Regions from separate parts of the Hyphomicrobium sp. B1 genome, predicted to be linked through region 2. Evidence: predicted binding sites of a transcription regulator. Region 2 holds the regulator's gene; the other holds the start of a gene.
The links. Region 2 encodes LexA, which represses DNA repair genes until DNA is damaged. Its sites were predicted from a motif close to TGTTCNNNNTGTGTTCNG; they were not measured.
Positions count from the first base shown of each region.

Region 1: a site for LexA is predicted at 1,742-1,759, ahead of RLW55_RS08380 (ImuA family protein). Genes of this name have one in related genera too.

Region 1 is NZ_CP134871.1:1,728,755-1,732,657, reverse strand. It holds gene RLW55_RS08385 (Y-family DNA polymerase) at 1-1,141, opposite strand, end outside; gene RLW55_RS08380 (ImuA family protein) at 1,065-1,712, opposite strand; gene RLW55_RS08375 (EAL domain-containing protein) at 1,831-3,903, opposite strand, start outside.
Region 2 is NZ_CP134871.1:2,518,769-2,522,671, reverse strand. It holds gene RLW55_RS12070 (hypothetical protein) at 241-1,212, shown strand; gene lexA (transcriptional repressor LexA) at 1,570-2,310, shown strand; gene RLW55_RS12060 (ComEC/Rec2 family competence protein) at 2,369-3,903, opposite strand, start outside.

The sequences.
Region 1 (3,903 bases), 790 kb from region 2:
TTACGCGCTCGCGTCCGAACATGATGCTCAACCGGTCGACGAGTTGCGCGACCTTGTCTTGCTGGTCGTCTTGCGCATTGAACGTGCACTGGCTCTCAGTCCACGGTTCAGCGCGCGTCGCCTCGAAGCAAATGAGATCGAAACCGAAGCCAGGATCGAGCGGGTCGGCGAGGCCATCGAGACGGTCGCGGTAGAGGCGCAAGATCCCTTCAGGATCGCGTGTCGGGCGGCTGGTCTCGACGCGGATGCGGCGGACGACGCCGTCAGCCCGAAAAAAAGTTCCCGTAAAGATGCGGCCGCCGACGCTTCGCGCTGCCAATTGATCGCAGACGGACGCAGCCAGATCGGCGAGCATGTTGGCAATGACCTCGTGGCTCGCAACCGGCTCGGCGCAGCGCTGCTCGGCCCTGTAAGGCGCAGGCTGGCGGCGAGGCGCGATTCGTCTGTCTTCCTCTCCGAGCACGCGGGCGAGCTTGGCCGTGAAAGCCGACGAAAAACGGGCGGTGAACAGCAAGGACGGCCGGTCGGCAATCTCGGCGACAGTCCTCAGCCCGGCGCGCCTCAAGGCAGTTGCGTCTTCTTCCGCGCATTCGAGCGCCGCGACAGGAAGTACCCGCACAAGCCTAGCGTCCTCGACAAAGCATGGATTGACGTCAGAGAAGCGCGCCAGTGCGCGCGCCATATCAGGCGTCGGAGCGACGGCAAGTTTCGCGACTGAGATGCCGGCCGTCTGCAAAACCTTCTGCAGGCGCGCGGCAAGCATCGTCTCACCTGCGAAGAGATGGCTGCATCCTGTGATATCGAGTGCGAGACCGTCGGGCGGATCCAAGGTGACCGAGGGCGTAAAAGCCAGCGCCAGATCGGCAAGATACGCAACGAAAGCGGTATCGGCTGAGGGATCGGCCTCGATGGCGCGCAATCGCGGCATCCGCGCCCGCGCGTCGACGAGCGTCATTCCAGCTCGCAGGCCGACGGCTAGAGCCCGGGAATCGACGGCGGCCAATTGCGAGACGCCCTTGACCTTGGCAACGAAGACCAGCGGCAGAGGTGCGCCGCCGCCGTTGTCACGCTGCCAACGATCCGACGACAGGAACGGCATCCAGAGGCACAGATACCGTCTGCGCGAAACATCGCCGCTCATGATCCCACTCCAAGATACAGCTTCTCTCATCGAGACCCGACGAGCTTTTCAGCACGAACACGTCGAAGGCTGCCCGCCGCTGGCCGTTCGGCTTCATCTGAGGTGCACCCTGCACGCGCCAGCGGATTTGCGCGGCATTGGGGGCGATGCGGCCACCGTGCCGAATGAGCACGATCTCGACTCCCGACTTCTCCGCAGCAAGTTTCAATCGTCGGCTGGCCGTCAGGTCGATCGGAGCGGCCGTCTCCAGGATGACGGCATGCAGCGCACTGCAACGCACGCCTTCAAGAGCGGCGCGCAGTCCGTCAACGGAAGAACGCGCTTCCACAACGATGCAGCTCTCGGGAGACAGGCCAAGCGCGACCAAGCCCGGACCATAGGCGTCTCCGGTTTCCGCGATTGCCGCTGCCTCGCGCACCCACAACAGCATGGCATCGCGCGGCGCTGCTGCCTTCGTCTGGGCCGCCAGCGTCAGGCCGAAGCCGACAGCCGCAGCGGCATGCCCCGGCCCGGCGACGACTTCGCGAAGAATGACAGGGGCTGAGGGGGCGCAAATCGAGAGCGGCAGCATGGCAAAAGAGAAAGAGCCTCAGACATGATTGTTCACTTTTTGTTCTACAGCAGGATAGCCGCCCTGTCCAGTCCTGCTTTTGCAGTCGACAAGGCAGCGATCTCGCGAGAGATGCCGCTCAGACAGCCTCTTTCTCCAGCTTCGGTGTCCGATGCGCCATCAGATACAGAATCTCATCCGCCGGCCGTGGCTCGCTGAAGAGATAGCCTTGCACCTCGGTGCAGCCCTCATGGCGAAGCTGTAGCAGCTCCGCTTCCGTTTCGACCCCCTCCGCCGTCGTCGCCATGCCGAGCGCATGGCCGATGCTTGCAACGGCACGCACGATAGCGATGGAATCCGGATTGGCCTCGAGATCCTGAATGAACGACCGGTCGATCTTGATCTTGTCGAACGGAAACTTCCGCAGATAACCAAGGCTCGAATAGCCCGTGCCGAAATCGTCCATAGAGATGCGGACGCCGAGGGCGCGCAGTTCATTCAGCATCGCAACCGTTGCATCCGTATCGCGCAGCAGGACCGTCTCGGTGATTTCAAGTTCGAGGCGATACCCAGGCAGGCCTGATTTCGCCAGCGCACCGACAACCTGAAGAACGAGCGCATTGTTCTTGAACTGCAGCGGCGAAAGATTTACGGCGACCTTGACGTCTGATGGCCATTTCATCGCATCTGCGCAGGCGCGATCCAGCACCCAGTTGCCGATTGCGCCGATCAAACCGATCTCTTCGGCGAGCGGGATGAATTCCACCGGAGAAACCATTCCGCGCGTCGGGTGTTGCCAGCGCACGAGCGCTTCGAAGCCGCTGACCTCGTTCGTGTCGAGAGAAATTAGCGGCTGGTAAAAGAGTTCGAGCTGGTTACCGTCAATTGCCTTGCGCAGATCAATTTCGAGCGCGCGGCGTTCCTGCAGCTTGGCGTCCATGCCAGGCTCGAAGAAGTGATAGATGCCACGACCCGCTTCTTTGGCGCGATAGAGTGCCATATCGGCGTTCTTCATCAGCTGATCCACGGTGTTGCCGTCCGTCGGCGCCATTGCAATACCGATGCTAACACCCACCGCGACCTGGTGCCCGAGCACTTCGAACGGCGCACTCAATTCGGCGATGATGCGCTGCGCTAAGATCGTGACTCCGAGAGGCTGATCGGCATCGATTTGCACGATTGCAAACTCGTCGCCGCCGAGACGCGCGATGATGTCATGTTTTCTGACGCAGGCGCGCAGCCGATCCGCCACCGCCTGGAGCAGAGCGTCCCCGACGGGATGCCCAAGCGTGTCGTTGACCGTCTTGAAGTTGTCGAGGTCGAGACAAAGAATTGAGACGGTGCGACCGTGCTCGGCGCCCTTGAGCGCCATTTCCATAGCCTCGTGGAACCGCACTCTGTTGGGAAGGTCGGTCAGAGCGTCATGATGCGCCATGTGGGCGATTTTGGCGTCCATCTTGCGCCGCTCGGTGATGTCTTCATGAATAGCGATTGAGCCACCGTCACGCATCGGCTGATGGGAAATGGCGATGACCTGGCCGTCGGTCAGTTCTTCGATTCGATAGATTGGATCGCGGCCGGATGCCGACTCGATATGATCGACCAAAGCCATTTCCTGAAACTTCGAGAAATGGCCGTTCTTACGGCGCTCCCGCAATATCGATCTGAGGGGCGTGCCCGCGACGGTCAGCTCTGGCTTCAGACCGTAGAGCTCGGCATAGCGCCGGTTGCAGATGATGAGATTTTGCTCAGCGTCGAACATGCAGAGACCCTGAGGCAGGTTGTTGATCGCAGCATCGACACGGGCGTATTGAACAGCCAGCGACTGTTGGGCCTCGGCAAGCTTCGTCAGCATTGATTGGAATGAACGCGCAAGCGTTCCGATCTCGTCGGAGCGGCGGAGCAGATCCTCATCGAGATCCAGTAACATCGCCCCGCCTTCTCGAACTCGCAGCGCAGCTTCACTGAGATGACGAAGGGGACGCGCCTGCGAATAGTGAACGAGCGCCAACGCCAATAAAACGATTAACGACGTGCCGATTGCTAAGATCGCGATGATAACCTCAAGCATCGCGTTCTGCTCGGCTTCCGCCTGGGCAAGGACCTCACGGGATTCAGCGCCGAGGAGATTGGTCAGCCGGTTCATCTGCCCTAGCGCGTCGTCGAGCGCCGCATCGAAACGGAGATCGAGCATTTCATCAGCACGACGTTT
Region 2 (3,903 bases):
ACCCCAACGGCAAAAGTATGAAACGCCCGGGTCGATAAACAGACATGCGACGTCTTTCCGTCGGTTCTTTGTTTGGTGCTGGCGTCTCCCAGATCATCTATGGACGATGGAAGAGATTGTCGGACTGATGGATGAAGTAGCGCCAAAGCCAGGACGCCCAAAGACGTATAAGAAGCGGATTGCCGCCTGAGAATTTGCCGCGATAGGATGCGAGTGTGAGGTTGGAAAACGTGTGAATTGATGCCAAAGATAGTCAGAGATGTTTTGGGTGCTTTATTTATCGGCCTTTTTTGTTCTCTGACCGTCTTTAGTTTGGGCGCCGTCTTCGGTGCGGACCAGCCACAACAACAACCCCAACCCTGCGCACAGTACTCACAGGAAGACAACAAGCGTTTGCTCGGCGAAACCTTTCGGGAGCGGCTGACGTCTGATCCGGTCGCGTTCTTCACTCTTTGGCTGACTGTTTTCACCGCCGTTCTCGCCATCTCTACCATAGGCCTTTGGATCGTCACTTGGCGCGCATCCGTCGCCCAAGCACGCGATATGGATCGATCGATTAAGGCGACCGCTGATTCCGCTGACGCCGCCAAAAAATCCGCCGAAGTCGCCGAAAGAAGCCTTCACGAATTGAATAGGGCGTTTGTCTTCTTCAAGCGGATTGCTTTTGAGGAAGAGTCTGGAAAGGGAATGAATGTCGTGGTCACGTGGGAGAACATCGGAAACACGCAAACTGTTCAGATGAGATCCGCCATAACTTGGCAAGCCTTTCCACCCGCCATTTGGTCTGGGTTCAATTATCCAAATGCCGCTCCAGGTGGCCCAAGCTCTATTGGACCAAAAGGCACCAGAACCATGCTCCCGGTGCTGATCCCAGAAGCTAACCTGCGTGAAGTGCTCGCTGGTAGAGCACGCATCCTTGCGTATGGCTGGACTGAATACGATGACATTTTCGCGCAAGTAGCCCATACGGATAGACATAGAACGGAGTTTTGCATGGAAGTTCTCGTGCGGCTCCAGCCTGGAGGCAGCGGGATGATCGTCAGCGATCGAACCCACACAGAGTACAACGGCGCTGAGCGCGAGTGCGGCCAGCGTTTTCGCGATGCGCAGAGACTGCGGCCCCGCCTTGCCGAGGCTGAAATCCTTGAACAGCCGGATACTTTGGTTGCAACCGCCACAACTGGACCGCGCCCCGAAACGACCGAAAACTAGCTTCTGGCGTTTGCGCCCTAATACCAGGGATTCACCTTCATGAATTCCGCTCAAGGCAACGACATCAGCGTATAGATGGAGGGCGGCCCAAGCCGCCAGTGCCCGCACGGCGCGCCCCCCTACACGCCCCCCCCCCCCAAATCATGATGCCATTCCCGCCATTTGCTGCTCTTCGGCACCACTGGCCGGAAAATTCAAACTGCGACACGACCTATTGACTTGCATGGGTTGCGGAACGAGACGAGAACGGTTAGGGTACATACACGATTTGTACTGTGAATGAGCGGGCGGTATTTCGGTGGTCAGCGTCTCAGCCCGCCGCGCTTGCCAGCCAGGAAAGGCTTGAGACGAACCGCTATGCTCACCGAAAAGCAGAAAGACCTCCTCCTCTTCATCCATGCGCGCATGCAGGAGCGCGGCGTGCCGCCCTCATTCGACGAGATGAAGGATGCGCTGGATCTCAGGTCGAAGTCCGGCATTCACCGGCTGATCACCGCTCTGGTGGAACGCGGGTTCATCCGCCGCTTGCCGCACCGGGCGCGGGCCATCGAAGTCATCAAGCTGCCGGACAATCAGGTTGGCTTGCCGTCCGCGGCACAGGGTGCCAGCACGGCCGCAGCACCGCAGCGGGGCTTCCAGCCAAGCGTGATCGAAGGCTCCGGTCCGCCGAAGACGAATGTGGCCACGCCGCCGCCGTCGCACGTCATTGACGCGCGGACGGTGTCGATCCCGGTCATGGGCCGCATCGCCGCCGGTACGCCGATCAGCGCCATTCAGAACCACACGCACGACATTGCGGTGCCACCCGACATCCTGACCAACGGCGAGCACTTTGCGCTGGAGGTCAAAGGCGATTCGATGATCGAGGCGGGCATCCATGACGGCGATACCGTCATCATCCGGCGCTGCAATACGGCGGAGAACGGCGATATCATCGTGGCGCTGGTCGAGGGCGAGGAAGCGACGCTGAAACGGCTGCGCAAGAAGGGCTCGACTATTGCGCTCGAAGCCGCGAACCCCGAATTCAAGACGCGGATTTTCGGACCCGACCAGATCGACATTCAGGGGCGCCTCGTCGGCTTGATGCGGCGGTATTGAGCGGCGGTTCGCCGCCATGCGTCGACCGAGCTAGAACGACGCGGCGCAGCGTCGATGGCTAACGACCGCTTTCGGCGTCCGGCTCAGTGAGATCTTCCGCTTCGAGTTCCGCCCCCTCACCCGGATCGACGTCGGCTGATGTGCGTGTTTCGGGTTCTGCTTCGGCCGTCCGGGCAGGTTCGGCAGCCGGGGCGCCCGCCGGGGGGGGCGGGGCCTGCAGAATACGGGGTTTCGGCAGCACTACCTGCTTTCGCTCCGGCGTCTCGCTCCAAGGTCGTTCGCCGCGATGGGCCGCGACCGTTTCAAGACGGATTTTGGGCTCCGGACTGTCGTTGCCGCGGTCGACGTAAAGGGCGTAAGCACCATTGCGCCAGCGATCGAAAACGTCGACGACCGTTCGCGGCACGGCGCAATTGCCGGGCTTGGGCGTATCGAGCACAAGCACGTCGGCGTTGAGGCAATCGTCGGTCACGGCAGCGGGATGGCGCGCGACCGCGACGGTCGCGCCTTTGACATGCGCGATGCAGCCGACAGCGTCGCAAGTAAAGCCTTCGCCGGTCTTGGCATCGCGCGCCGTTCGGGAATCGCCGTCGTATTCGAGCCAGCGGTCGAGGTCGTATTTCGTGCCCTTGCCCGGCATGGCGTCGAGCTTGCCCGAGTCATCGCGCACGGCGACAAGCAAACCTTTCTGTCCGACCAGAACATCAGGGCGCGGCATCCAAGGCGCAACAAGCAAACCGGCGCCGACAAGTGCAACGCCGAGAAGCCTGATCCGCGTCTGCCAAAGCAAAAACCAGATGCCGCCCGTGAGCATCAGCACGAAAGCCAGTTCAGGGATCGCTGGAATATGTCCGACAGCGCCCGGCAACGCGCCGACTTCGTTCGCACACCACGTCATGCCTTCGATGCCCCAGCCCATCAGCTTCAGGCCGAGCCATTCGAGGCCGAACGGCATCAGCACCATCGCGACGAGCGCCGCCGGCATGACGATCAGGTTGCAGATCGGAATGGCGATCATGTTCGCGAGCACGGCATACTGCTGGCTCTGGTGAAAATTATAGGCCGCGAACGGCGCGACCGCGACGCTTGCGATCAACGTCGAGGCGATGATCTCACCGAAGAAGACGACGACGCGCATGACGGGATGCGGCTTCTGCTCGCGATTGAACAGGCTGCTCAGAAATTCGTGCGAGGCGATCAGCGCGGTTACGGCGGCAAACGACATCTGAAAGCCCGCGTCGAGCAGGCTCTCGGGATAAGCCAACAGAATAAGGATCGCCGCGAGCGCGACGTTGCGCAACGCAAGCGCAGGGCGATCAATCAGCATGGCGCCGAAGATGATGAAGATCATCAGCGCCGAGCGCACGGTTGCGAACTGGCCTCCCGAAATCGCGAGATAGGCGACCGCGCTGATGATGCCGAGCGCAGCGGCGATCTTTTTGATCGGCATCGTCAAGGCGACACGCGGGATCGCAGCGAGGATCAGGCGGATCGAAAAGAAAACAGCGCCTGCTGCAATCACCATGTGCAGGCCGGAGATCGAGAGAATGTGAAACAGTCCGGAATTCTTGAACGCGTTGTTCGTCTCGGCAC